Regions from separate parts of the Serratia sp. LTN-2 genome, predicted to be linked through region 3. Evidence: riboswitches for the same ligand, from Rfam matches in the RefSeq annotation. Region 3 holds a riboswitch; each other region holds the start of a gene.

Region 1 (4,399 bases), on a different contig from region 3:
CGGCGCCGAGCAACAGCCCGCAGAGGGTATGTTTAATCATGGTCGTTCCTTTATCCCTGGTTATGGTTGCAATCATCAGTCGTTTTCCGGCGCCCAGACGATCAGGCGCCGCAGCAGCGCATCCACCGCGGCCCACAGCAACACGGTCATCAGCACTAGAATAAACAGCGCGGCGAAGCAGACGTCGGTCTGCATGCGCGCGTTGGCGTTCAGCATCACGTAGCCCAGCCCTTCGGCCGAGCCGACCCATTCGCCGATGATGGCGCCGATCGGCGCGACTGCAGCGGCCATGCGCAGGCCGGAGCCGAAAGCCGGCAGCGCCGCCATCAGCCGCACGTGCCGCAGTTGCGCCCAGCGCGAAGCGCGCATCGTGCGTGCCAGATCGAGATAGTCGTTGTTGACTCGGCGCAGCCCGTCGAAGAAGGCCGACACCACCGGGAAGAAGATCACCAGCACCGCCATCGCCACCTTGGCGCTCATGCCGAAGCCGAACCACAGCACCAGCAGCGGGGCCAGGGCAAACACCGGTATCGCCTGGCTGGTGAGCACCAGCGGCATCAGCCAGCGCTGCAGGCGCGGTGAGAAGATCATGCACAGCGCCAGCGCCGCGCCGAGCAACACGCCCAGAACCAGCCCGCTGACGATCTCCGAAGCGGTGACCAGCGTGTGCCAGGCGAGGTAGCCGCGCCCGTCCCACAGCGCCTGCGCCACCGCGCCCGGCGTGGGCAGCAGAAAGGCCGGGATGCCGCTTTGCCCTGCCAGCCACCACAGCAGCAGGCCGGCGAACACCGTCAGCCCGCGCCGCAGGCGGGTAAGCCCGCGTTCTTTGGCGATATTCATTGCGCCGCCCTCACCATCTGCTGCAGCAACTCGGCCTGGCTTTTCAGCAGGTCGGCGTCATCCGGCGCGCGCGGCGGCTGCCCTTTGATGCAGTGGCTATCGTCGAGACCGAGCGGCCAGGGTGACAGCACCAGCAGGCGGTGGCTCAGGCGGCAGGCCTCCATCGGATCGTGGGTGATCAGCAGCACGGTGTTTTGCGCCAGCAGCTCGGCGGCCAGGCTCTGGATTTCGGCGCGGGTAATGGCGTCCAGCGCGGAAAAGGGTTCGTCCATCAGTACGATCGGCTGGCGTTCGTAGAGCGTGCGGGCGATGGCGGCGCGCTGGCGCATGCCGCCGGACAGCGCGGCGGGCAGGCTGCGGCCATGCGCGGCCAGGCCCACGCGTTCAAGCAGGTGCGCCGCCCACGCCCGATCCGGCGCTTCGCCGCGCAGCCGCGAGCCGAGGGCGACGTTCTCCTCGATAGTCAGCCAGGGGTAGAGCAGGTCTTTCTGCCCCATGTAGGCGATGCGCCCGGCGATCGGCAGGCCGTCGCTGCCGCTCACCGTGCCTGAGCTGGCCTGCGCCAGCCCGGCGATGATCTTCAGCAAACTGGTTTTGCCGGCGCCGCTGGCGCCGAGCAGAGCGACGAAGCTGCCGCCGGCGATGTCGAAGCTCAGCCGGTCGAAGACGATTTGCTGACCGAAACGCAGGCTGAGATCCCGCACCTGGATGCCGGGCGGGAGAAGCGGGGAGGTCATGAGGCGTTCAGCCCCATTTGCCAAAATGCCGATTCCAGCTGGGTGGCGGTGGTGAAAATCTGCGCCAGCTCGGTGAGGCGGCTCTGCGCCCCGCGCTGATGGCCGATGGTCTCCAGCAGTTCGATGGCGGCGCGCACGCCGGCCAGATAGCCCTCGTCGCCGTAGTTGCGGATCCAGGAGGCGTAAGGATTCCCCTCCATTTTGGTGGCGGGATCGTGCAGCAGCCGCAGGCCGATTTCGGCATAACCGGCCACGCAGGGCAGCAGGCCGGCCAGCAGATCGAGGGCGTCGCCGGCATGGCCGATATCCAGTACGTAGCGGGTGTAGTTCATGGTCTCCGCCGCTTCCGGCTGGGCGGCGATCTGCGCTTCGTTCAACCCCCATTCGGCGCAGTAGGCCACGTGCAGCGGCAGTTCGGCGACGATACCGTTGAGCGAGGCGGTGGCGGCGCGCATCTCCGGCAGGGTGCGCAGCTTGCTGACCAGCAGCGCGTAGGCGCGGGCGAAGTGCAGCAGGAACAGATAGTCCTGGGTCAGGTAGCGACGAAAAGCGCGTTCGGGCAAGGTACCGGCGGCCAGCTGCTGCAGAAACGGGTGATCGACGTAGTCCTGCCAGTGGCTGCCGGCTTGTTGCCGCAGCCGGCCGTAAAGACCGCTTTCGAACAGGGTGGTGATGGACATGGGACCTCCTTGAGTCAGTGGAGATCCGGGCACGCTGAGGTATGAACAGGCAACGGGTGATTGCGTTGTTGCCTAACCGTCCCTTCGCTGGCATGACCCAGATCAGGTTCAAAGGGTTCGGCTTACGCCATCTCAGCCCGTAACAGGACACCCCTCGGAGCTGCTTGTTATACGACATTTGTTTTTTGATTACAATCGTCGGGCGGCGGCGCGGCAATCGGTTCGTTTAGTGCGATCGGGGGCGATTTTGCTGGCGCAGAGCGCGCGGTTTTTGTCACTGTAGGCCTATGTTTTGCCTTTGAGGACGATTCCCGATGAAAAAGATTGGTTTTCTCTCGTTTGGCCACTGGTCGCCTTCCGCTCAGTCCGGCACCCGTTCAGCGGCGGATGCGCTGCTGCAGTCTATCGATCTGGCGGTCGCCGCCGAAGATCTGGGGGCGGACGGCGCCTATTTTCGTGTGCACCACTTCGCGCGCCAGCTGGGATCGCCATTCCCGTTGCTGGCCGCCATCGGCGCCAAAACCCAACGCATCGAGATCGGCACCGGCGTGATCGACATGCGCTATGAAAACCCGCTGTATATGGTGGAGGACGCCGGCGCGGCGGATCTGATCGCCGGCGGGCGTTTGCAGCTCGGCATCAGCCGCGGCTCGCCGGAGCAGGTGATCGACGGCTGGCGCTATTTCGGCTATGCCCCGGCCGAGGGGGAAACCGACGCGGACATGGCCCGTCGCCATACCGAAGTCTTTCTGGAAGCGCTGCGCGGCGAAGGGTTCGCTGAACCCAATCCGCAGCCGATGTTCCCCAATCCGCCCGGGCTGCTGCGGCCGGAGCCGTTTTCCGCCGGGCTGCGCGATCGCATCTGGTGGGGTGCCGGTTCGAACGCGACCGCCGTCTGGGCGGCGAAGCTGGGTATGAACCTGCAAAGCTCGACGCTCAAGAACGACGAGACCGGCGAACCCTTCCATATCCAGCAGGCCAAGCAGATCCGCGCCTATCGCGCCGCCTGGCAAGAGGCCGGCCATGCGCGCGAGCCGCGGGTTTCCGTGAGCCGCAGCATCTTTGCGCTGGTGGATCAGCGGGATCGCAATTACTTCGGCGGCGGCGGCAAAGAGGGCGATCAGCTGGGGTATATCGACGCGCAGACCCGGGCGATCTTCGGCCGCAGCTATGCCGCCGAGCCGGACGCGCTGATCGAGCAGTTGGCGCAGGACGAGGCCATCGCCGAAGCGGATACGCTGCTGCTGACCGTGCCTAACCAGCTGGGCGTGGATTACAACGCCCACGTTATCGAATCGATTTTAACCCATGTCGCGCCGGCGCTCGGCTGGCGCTAAACGGAGGACTGGCATGTCACGTATTTTCATTACCGGCTCGGTGGACGGGCTGGGCCGCGCCGCCGCGCAAACGCTGTTGGACGAAGGGCATCAGGTTATCCTGCATGCACGCGCCCCCGGCCGTCTGGAGGCGGTGCGCGATCTGCTGGATCGGGGCGCGCAGGCGGTGATTGGCGACCTGTCCGAGGTGCAGCAGATCCGGCAGGTCGCCGAGCAGGTGAATCGCCTCGGCCGCCCGAATGCGGTGATCCACAACGCCGGCATGTTCACCGGGCCGCAGGTGATGCCGGTGAACGTGATAGCGCCCTATCTGCTGACGGCCCTGATCGAACGCCCCGATCGCATCGTCTACCTGAGTAGCAGCATGCACTTTGACGGCGTGGCGGAACTGAACGGCGTGGACTGGCTTGGCGGCGCAGCCGGCTCCTATTCGGACAGCAAGCTGTTCGTCACCGCGCTGGCCGCCGCCGTGGCGCGCCTGTGGCCCGGCGTCATCAGCAGCGCAGTCGATCCCGGCTGGGTGCCGACCAAAATGGGCGGCGCGGACGCGCCCGACGATCTGGCGCTGGGACACGTGACGCAGGCGTGGCTGGTGAGCAGCGATGAGCCGCAGGCCCTGGTTTCCGGCGGTTATTGGCACCATCAGCAGCGGTTGGATCCTCATGCGGCGGTGCACGACGAGGCGTTTCAAACGGCGCTGCTGGCGCAGTTGGCGCGCGTGAGCGAGGTGAGTTTGCCTCAGGCCTGATGGCCGCGTTCTCCTGGCCCGTCGGTGGTTATCGGCGGGCTTTTTTATGCCCGCAGG
Region 2 (4,399 bases), on a different contig from region 3:
CCCGGGATATAAGGCATGACGGTGGCGATGCGCGCCACCTGATACTCCACCAGTTCCAGCGACGGATAGCGCAGGATGGCGATGGCGGCGCGCGTCACCGCCCCCTCTTGTTCGAAGCCCACGTCGGCGCCGGCGATGAACGTCGGCGGTTCGGCCGGCAGATCGTCATAGCGAATGACTTCAGCGGCGCGCCGCAGCTGTTCGGCGCGCAGGGCCTGCATATCGGTCACCTCGGATCCTCAGCGGTGGTATTTCGCCGACTGCGCGTGCACCGCCTCGACGAAGGCGCCGGCGTGCTCCGGCGGCACATCCTGATGGATGCCGTGGCCCAGGTTGAACACATGACCGTTGCCGTGGCCGAAACCGGCCAGAATGGTCTCCACTTCTTCCGCGATGCGCGCCGGAGAAGCATAGAGCATCGACGGATCCATATTGCCCTGCAGCGCCACTTTGTCGCCTACGCGACGGCGCGCGTCGGCGATGTCGGTGGTCCAGTCCAGCCCCAGCGCGTCGCAGCCGGTGGCGGCCATCGCCTCCAGCCATTGCCCGCCGCCTTTGGTGAACAGCGTCACCGGCACGCGGCGGCCGTCGTTTTCACGCAGCAGACCATCGACGATCTTGTGCATGTAGTGCAAAGAGAACTCGCGGTAGTCGCGCCCGGTCAGTACGCCGCCCCAGGTGTCGAACACCATCACCGACTGCGCACCGGCCTTGATCTGGGCGTTGAGGTACAGAATCACGCTGTCCGCCAGCTTGTCCAGCAACAGGTGCAGCGTCGCCGGTTCGGCATACATCATCTTCTTCAGCTTGGTGAAGGCCTTGCTGCTGCCGCCCTCGACCATGTAAGTCGCCAGCGTCCACGGGCTGCCGGAAAAGCCGATCAACGGCACTTCGCCCTTCAGCTCGCGGCGGATGGTGCGCACCGCGTTCATCACATAGCCCAGCTCCACTTCCGGATCGAACACCGGCAGTTTGTCGACGTCGGCACGACAGGTGACGGGTGAGCTGAAACGCGGACCTTCGCCGGCTTCAAAGTACAGGCCAAGCCCCATGGCGTCAGGAATGGTGAGAATGTCGGAGAACAGGATGGCGGCGTCCAGCGCATAGCGGCGCAGCGGCTGCAGCGTGACCTCACAGGCCAGCTCCGCGTTCTTGCACAGCGACATGAAATCACCGGCCTGGGCGCGGGTTGCCTTGTACTCCGGTAAATAACGACCGGCCTGGCGCATCATCCATACGGGGGTCACATCCACCGGCTGACGCAACAGCGCGCGCAGGTAACGATCGTTCTTCAACTCAGTCATTTATGGGGCTCCCTTAATAATCTGCCGGCCATTGTACATTATTCTGCCCGGCACAGCGCCACGGTGTCCTCAATCAAGCGGCGTGCCACGGTGCCGGGCGGCGGCAACAGCGGCAATTGGTCGTAACGATACCAGCCGGCGTTGAGCAACTCTTTGGGATCGTGACGGATTTCGCCCTGATGGTAATCGGCCATAAAGGCCATCATCAGCGAGTGCGGGAACGGCCAGGGTTGCGAAGTGACATAGCGCAGGTTTTTGATTTCAATGTTGCTCTCTTCCATCACTTCACGCGCCACCGCCTGTTCCAGCGTTTCGCCCACTTCGACGAAGCCGGCCAGCACCGTGTGAATGCCGCCGCGATGGCGCACGTGCTGCGCCAGCAGGATCTGATCCTCGCGCCGAATGGCGACGATCACGCAGGGCGCGATCTGCGGGTAGTAGCGCTCCTTGCAATGGCCGCACAGGCAGGCGCTTTCGGTGCGGCTGAGGTGCATCTCATGGCCGCAGTAGCCGCAATAGCGATGGGAGCGGTAGAAATCCGCCAGCTGCACGCCGCGCCCGGCTAGCTGGAACAAGCCGCGATCCTGATCCAACAGCTGACGCACCGAGCCCATCTCCCGCGGCATCGCCTGGCGCACCAGCCAAACCGGCGCGCCCTCCCATTCACCGATGGTGCGCGCCATGTGGCCCTGCAGCCCGAGGGCGGCGGCCGTTCCCGACGGCAATTCACCGTTCGGTAACCAAAGTTTGCTTTCATGGCTGACGATCCACCAGCCGTTTTCATTGCCCGTTAATGCAAGTTCCATATCGTTGTTGCACAACCTCAGCTTCACTGGCACTCTACGAATCGGCTTTGTTACATTTTAATAACTTACCGGTTACTTTTATTACTTACACGGAGTCAAACATGCTCAACCGTTTGGAAAGGCTGACTCAGCGCGTTGGCGGTAGTAATGAATTAGTTGATCAATGGCTTCAGGCCCGCAAGCAGTTGCTGGTCGCCTACTGCACGCTGGTAGGCCTCAAACCGAATAAAGAAAAGCATACGCCGCTGAATGAAAAAGCGCTGGAGAACTTTTGCCACAACCTGGTGGATTACCTCTCCGCAGGGCATTTTCATATCTATGACAGAATTATCAAACAAGTGGAAGGCGCGGCCAGTCCGAAAATGTCGCTGGCGGTGAACATCTATCCCAAGCTGTGGGCCAATACCGAACAGATCATGGCGTTCCACGATCGCTATACCGAAGTGGATATCGATCAGGAGGTTTGTCTGGAGTTCCATCAGGCCCTGTCGGATATCGGCGAAACGCTGGCGGCGCGCTTTGCGCTGGAAGATAAGCTGATCCTGCTGGAGGCGGAAGCCGCGCAGCAACCGCTGCCGGACCAGGCGCTGGATCCGGCGCGTTAAAATTTTATAGTTTTTTTTCTTATCCCTCCTATACTGGGGGGCATCTTGTCGGAGTGCCTAGCGCCTGATTTGTTCATCGAATCAGCCAGGCTGAGACCGTTAATTCGGGATCCGCGGAACCTGATCGGGTTAATACCCGCGAAGGGAACAAGAGTAATCTATCGCCACAAGCACGGCCCTCTTTTTGCGGGCGCCCTGCCTTATCGGCCACCATCATTACTCCCTCCGAACTCCAGACAAGCAACTTTCCCAACCCAACACACTGGTAGGAACTTGCTATGTCTAACGTTAATCCACCGCGCGCCCGCAAAGCGCAACGCGAAGCCGCCCAGCAGTTTATCGACACGCTGCAAGGTATGGCTTTCCCTAACTCACGCCGCATCTACCTGCAGGGCTCGCGCAGCGATATCCAGGTGCCGATGCGTGAAATTCAGCTCAGCCCGACCCTGGTCGGCGGCAGCAAAGATAATCCGCAGTATGAACAGAACGAGGCGATCCCGGTGTATGACACCGCCGGCCCGTACGGCGATCCGCAAGCCAAGCTCGACGTGCACGCCGGCCTGGCCAAGCTGCGCGCCGGCTGGATCGACGCGCGCGGCGATACCGCCACTCTGAACGGCGCCAGCTCCGGCTTCACCCAACAGCGGCTGGCGGACGAAGGCCTCGATCACCTGCGTTTCGAACACCTGCCGCTGCCGCGCAAAGCGTTGCCGGGCAAGTGCGTCACCCAGTTGCACTACGCCCGTGCCGGCATCGTCACCCCGGAGATGGAATTCATCGCCATCCGCGAAAACATGGGGCGCGAGCGCATTCGCGGCGAGGTGCTGCGCCACCAGCATCCGGGCCAGAGCTGGGGCGCCAACCTGCCGGACAACATCACGCCGGAGTTCGTGCGTCAGGAAGTGGCCGCCGGCCGCGCTATCATTCCCGCCAATATCAACCACCCGGAGGCGGAGCCGATGATCATCGGCCGCAATTTCCTGGTGAAGGTGAACGCCAATATCGGCAACTCGGCGGTCACGTCGTCGATAGAAGAAGAAGTGGAGAAACTGGTGTGGTCCACCCGCTGGGGCGCAGACACCGTGATGGATCTCTCCACCGGCCGCTATATTCACGAAACCCGCGAATGGATCCTGCGCAACAGCCCGGTGCCCATCGGTACGGTGCCTATTTATCAGGCACTGGAGAAGGTCAACGGCGTGGCGGAGAACCTCACCTGGGAGATGTTCCGCGATACGCTGCTGGAACAGGCTGAACAAGGGGTCGACTACTTCACCATCCACGCCGGCGTGCTGCTGCGCTACGTGCCGATGACCGCCAAACGCCTGACCGGCATCGTGTCGCGCGGTGGCTCGATCATGGCCAAATGGTGTCTGTCGCACCATCAGGAAAACTTCCTCTATCAGCACTTCCGTGAAATCTGCGAGATCTGCGCCGCCTACGATGTCTCGCTGTCGCTCGGTGACGGCCTGCGCCCCGGATCGATTCAGGACGCCAACGACGAAGCCCAGTTCGCCGAACTGCATACGCTGGGCGAGCTGACCAAAATCGCCTGGGAATACGACGTGCAGGTGATGATTGAAGGCCCGGGCCACGTGCCGATGCAGATGATCCGCCGCAACATGACCGAAGAGCTGGAACACTGCCACGAAGCGCCGTTCTACACCCTCGGCCCGCTGACCAC
Region 3 (4,399 bases):
GGCTTGGTCGCCAACATCGTCAGCCCAAGGTAGAACAGCACGCCCGCCGTCACCGCCAACAGCATCATATTGCGTTTGCCGAAGCGCTTGACGTAGTAACCAGCCAGCAGCATCGCTGGGATTTCCAACCCGGCGGCGGTGCCCATCAACACGCCGGCCAGCCCTTCCGGCAGCCCGAGATCGGCGGTGATATACAGCGGCATGTCGATGATGTACAGGGTGTTGCAGGTCCACATCAGCATCGAAGCGATGAACAGCAGCCGCACGTCGCGATTGCGCCAGGCGCCGGCGGGCGCGATCGGCGCAGAGGCACCGCCATGCAGCTCATTGCGCTCCGCCGCGCGCGGCACCGATGGCAACGTGAACCACACCAGCAGCGCGCAAATCACGAAGGTGGCGGCGGCGATCAGAAACATCACGGTGAACCCATAATTCAGCGCCAACGCAAACGACAGCGGCGGGCCAATCACCCACGCCAGCGAAAGCTGGGCACGCATGACCGAACTGAACATCGCCACTTCACGCGCCTCGCTGTCGGCGTATTCACGCGCCAACGCGAAAATCTGCGGCATGCCGGTGTTGGCGATCGCCGACAGCAACACCCCGGCGGTGATCAGCGTCAGATAATCGCGATTGAAAGCGAACAACAGACAGTTGCCGACCGCCATCAGGCAGCACAGCAGGATCAATCGGCGTCGATCGCCGCGGGTGTCGGAGCGCTTGGCCAGCAGGAAGCTGACCAGGATGCCGGCCACCGCATTGGCGGTATAAAACAGCCCGACCCACAACGGCCGCACTTTCACCTCGGTGGTCAGAAACAGGCTGAGCGTCGGCGTCAGCAACGCGCCGGCGATGCCGGAAAGAAAAGCGATCAGCAGGAATGCGGCAAAGATGGGGTTGATGCGCAGTGTCAGCCGGCTCAGGCGTTGCATATCGTCTTCCCTGACCTCAAAACGAAAGTGAAACCTTAGGCCACGGCGAGAAAAATGCAAGCGCATCGCCCTGACCAGGCATAAAAAAACCAGTGGGTCGCCCCACTGGCTGGTGAAACAGCACCATTACTCAGAAACTTGTCACCGCAGCCCCTACAGGTGCTCGCGGTACTGCTTGTCGGTCATCTCTTTGATGTCCCATTGCGTCAGGTGCGCCAGCATCGCCAGCCGCGCCTGTTCGGGCACCACGCTCAGCCAGTCGGCATGCTGACGGCGCACCGCGCGGAAATAGCGCTGATAGAACTGTTTGGATAAGAAAGCTTTCATCATTACGCCCTCCCCTTTCATTGATGAAAATTATCGGCGTAATATAGGGAAAGAAAAATTGACGACTTGAGGCGGGAGTGTTCCTCTTTTATGTCCACGTCCAGATTGCAGCAGCAGTTCATCCGTCTGTGGCAGCGCTGCCACGGCGAAACCACCGACACCACGCTGCAGGCGCTGGCAGAGGCGCTCAGCTGCTCGCGGCGGCATGTGCGCTCCCTGCTGAGCGCCATGCAACGGGAGGGTTGGCTCACCTGGCAGGCGGAATCGGGGCGCGGCAAACGTTCGCGTCTCACCTTCCATTACACCGGCCTGGCGCTGCAGCAACAGCGGGCCGAGGAGCTCCTGGAGCAGGATCGCATCGATCAGTTGGTGCAACTGGTAGGCGACAAAGACGTGGTACGCCAGATGCTGCTGTCGCAGCTGGGGCGCAGCTTCCGCCAGGGGAAACACATCCTGCGGGTGCTCTACTACCGGCAGCTGTACAACCTGCTGCCCGGCTCGGCGCTGCGGCGTTCGGAGACCCATTTGGCGCGCCAGATCTTCAACGGCCTGACGCGCATAAATGAGGAAAACGGGGAACTGGAGTCCGACCTGTCCCACCATTGGCAAATGCTGACGCCGCTGCACTGGCGGTTTTACCTGCGCCCGGCGATCCATTTTCATCACGGCCGCGAGCTGGAGATGGCGGACGTCATCAGTTCGCTTTCGCGTCTGACCTCGCAACCGCTGTTCTCGCATATCGAAAGCGTCACCTCGCCGACGCCGTTCGTTGTCGACGTGCATCTGCGCAGCGCCGATCACTGGCTGCCCTGGCTATTAGGCAGCGTACACGCCATGATCCTGCCGCGCGAATGGCGCGAGCTGCCGGACTTCGCCCGCCATCCGATCGGCACCGGCCCATACCGCGTGGTGCGCAATCTCCCCAGCCAGATGAAGATCCACGCCTTCGACGACTATTTCGGCTACCGGGCGCTGATCGATGAGGTGAATATCTGGGTGCTGCCGGAATTCTCCGAAGAGCTGGTGCACTCAGGCGTACAGCTGCAGGGCGATGAAACCGCCAACAATGAACTGGAAAGCCGGCTGGAAGAGGGCTGTTATTTCCTGCTGTTCGATCGGCGCTCCCCATTGGCGGCCGATCCCGCCATTCGCAGCTGGCTGTGCGAATTGATCAATCCCATTTCGCTGCTGAGCCACGCCGGGCCGCTCTATCAGCGCTACTGGTCGCCGGCGTACGGCCTGCTGCCGCGCTGGCACCACAACCGCGCGCTGGCGCAGCAGCCCAAGCCGCCGGGTCTGACCGAACTGACGATGACCCACTTCAATGAGCATTCGGAGTTTCACGCCATCCGTCAGGCGATCGAGCCGCTGCTGGCGCAGCACGGCATCCGCCTGATCGTGCAAAGCGTGGACTACGCCACCTGGCACCAGGGGGACGCGCGCAGCGATCTGTGGCTCGGCAGCGCCAACTTCTATCTGCCGCTGGAGTTTTCGCTGTTCGCCACACTGTATGAACTGCCGCTGATGCAGCACTGCATGAACGAGGATCTGGCGCAGGACGCCGCGCTGTGGCGAGCCAACCGCCTGCCGCTGGCGGAGTTTTGCCAACGTCTGGTCAGCGATCATCAACTGCATCCGCTGTTCCACCACTGGCTGCAGCTGCACGGCCAGCGCAGCATGCGCGGCGTGCGGATGAACACCCTCGGCTGGTTCGACTTCAAGTCCGCCTGGTTTGCCCCACCGGAGGCATAAGCGCCTTTCGTCAAGGCCGGTTAATCTTTACAATAGCGCCGTCTCAACGGGGTGCGGAAATTCGCTGCGTATCACACGCCCGATTTTCCGCTGAGAGCACACCCGTCGAACCTGATCCGGTCAATACCGGCGGAGGGATTTGAGCCCAGCGAACCGGCGACGCCGCCTCGCCCCCTCAGATGCCCTTGCCCCCTTATTTCTCAGGAGTGCAACGTGGTCAAAAAATATCTGCCCTGCTTATTGCTGCTGTGCGCCGCGCCGGTGTTCGCCAAGCCAACGCTGACGGTTTACACCTACGATTCCTTCGCCGCCGACTGGGGCCCTGGCCCGGCGGTGAAGAAAGCCTTCGAGGCCGAGTGCGGCTGTGAACTGAAGTTCGTCGCGCTGGAAGACGGCGTTTCGCTGCTGAACCGTCTGCGCATGGAGGGCAAGAACAGCGCCGCCGACGTGGTGCTGGGGTTGGACAACAACCTGCTGCAGGCGGCGCAGCAAACCGGCCTGTTCGCGCCGAGCGGCGTCGACAGCGCCAAACTGACGGTGCCGGGCGGCTGGCAGGACGCGACCTTCGTGCCTTACGATTACGGGTACTTCGCCTTCGTCTACAACAAAGAAAAACTGAAGAACCCGCCGAAAAGCCTGCAGGAGCTGGTCAGCAGCGATCGCAACTGGAAAGTGATCTACGAAGATCCGCGCACCAGCACGCCGGGGCTCGGCCTGCTGCTGTGGATGCAGAAAGTGTATGGCGACAAGGCGCCGGCCGCCTGGCAGCAGTTGGCGAAGAAGACCGTCACCGTCACCAAAGGCTGGAGTGAAGCCTACGGCCTGTTCCTGAAAGGCGAAGGCGATCTGGTGCTCAGCTACACCACCTCTCCCGCCTACCACCTGATCGCAGAGAAAAAAGACCTCTACGCCGCCGCCATGTTCAGCGAAGGCCACTACCTGCAGGTGGAAGTGGCCGGCAAGCTGAAGGCCGCCAAACAACCCGAACTGGCGGAGCGTTTCATGCAGTTCATGGTGACGCCGGCATTCCAGAACACCATTCCGACCGGCAACTGGATGTACCCGGTGATCAACACTCCGCTGCCCGTCGGCTTTGAACAGATGAACGTACCGCATACCGCGCTGCAGTACAGCGCCGAAGAGGTGGCCACACAACGCGGCGGCTGGATCCGGGCATGGCAAACCGCCGTCAGCCGCTGATCCCCCGCTGGCTCTGGCCGGGGCTGCTGGCCGCCGGCGTGATCCTGCTGGTCGCCGCGCTGGCGATGGGTTCGCTGTGGCGTCACGCGCCGGACAGCGACTGGCGCAGCCTGTGGCAGGACAGCTATCTGTGGCACGTGGTGCGTTTCACCTTCTGGCAGGCGCTGCTGTCGGCGCTGATCTCGGTG

The links. A riboswitch is a leader RNA that binds a small molecule or an ion and turns the genes downstream of it on or off. The one in region 3 is predicted to bind thiamine pyrophosphate.
Region 1: linked by a shared signal. The riboswitch ahead of tenA (thiaminase II) and the one ahead of thiB (thiamine ABC transporter substrate binding subunit) in region 3 are both predicted to bind thiamine pyrophosphate.
Region 2: linked by a shared signal. The riboswitch ahead of thiC (phosphomethylpyrimidine synthase ThiC) and the one ahead of thiB (thiamine ABC transporter substrate binding subunit) in region 3 are both predicted to bind thiamine pyrophosphate.

The regions. Positions count from the first base shown of each region.
Region 1 covers NZ_JCAXDO010000003.1:181,946-186,344, reverse strand. The annotation lists gene AC6BYQ_RS08045 (ABC transporter substrate-binding protein) at 1-40, opposite strand, end outside; gene AC6BYQ_RS08040 (ABC transporter permease) at 76-840, opposite strand; gene AC6BYQ_RS08035 (ABC transporter ATP-binding protein) at 837-1,577, opposite strand; gene tenA (thiaminase II) at 1,574-2,257, opposite strand; TPP riboswitch at 2,320-2,422, opposite strand; gene AC6BYQ_RS08025 (LLM class flavin-dependent oxidoreductase) at 2,572-3,594, shown strand; gene AC6BYQ_RS08020 (Rossmann-fold NAD(P)-binding domain-containing protein) at 3,608-4,342, shown strand.
Region 2 covers NZ_JCAXDO010000030.1:20,472-24,870, reverse strand. The annotation lists gene nfi (deoxyribonuclease V) at 1-230, opposite strand, end outside; gene hemE (uroporphyrinogen decarboxylase) at 240-1,304, opposite strand; gene nudC (NAD(+) diphosphatase) at 1,343-2,110, opposite strand; gene AC6BYQ_RS26780 (Rsd/AlgQ family anti-sigma factor) at 2,212-2,715, shown strand; TPP riboswitch at 2,755-2,879, shown strand; gene thiC (phosphomethylpyrimidine synthase ThiC) at 2,994-4,399, shown strand, end outside.
Region 3 covers NZ_JCAXDO010000008.1:114,498-118,896, forward strand. The annotation lists gene AC6BYQ_RS16605 (sugar efflux transporter) at 1-932, opposite strand, end outside; gene sgrT (glucose uptake inhibitor SgrT) at 1,086-1,262, opposite strand; gene sgrR (HTH-type transcriptional regulator SgrR) at 1,350-3,011, shown strand; TPP riboswitch at 3,049-3,167, shown strand; gene thiB (thiamine ABC transporter substrate binding subunit) at 3,225-4,211, shown strand; gene thiP (thiamine/thiamine pyrophosphate ABC transporter permease ThiP) at 4,187-4,399, shown strand, end outside.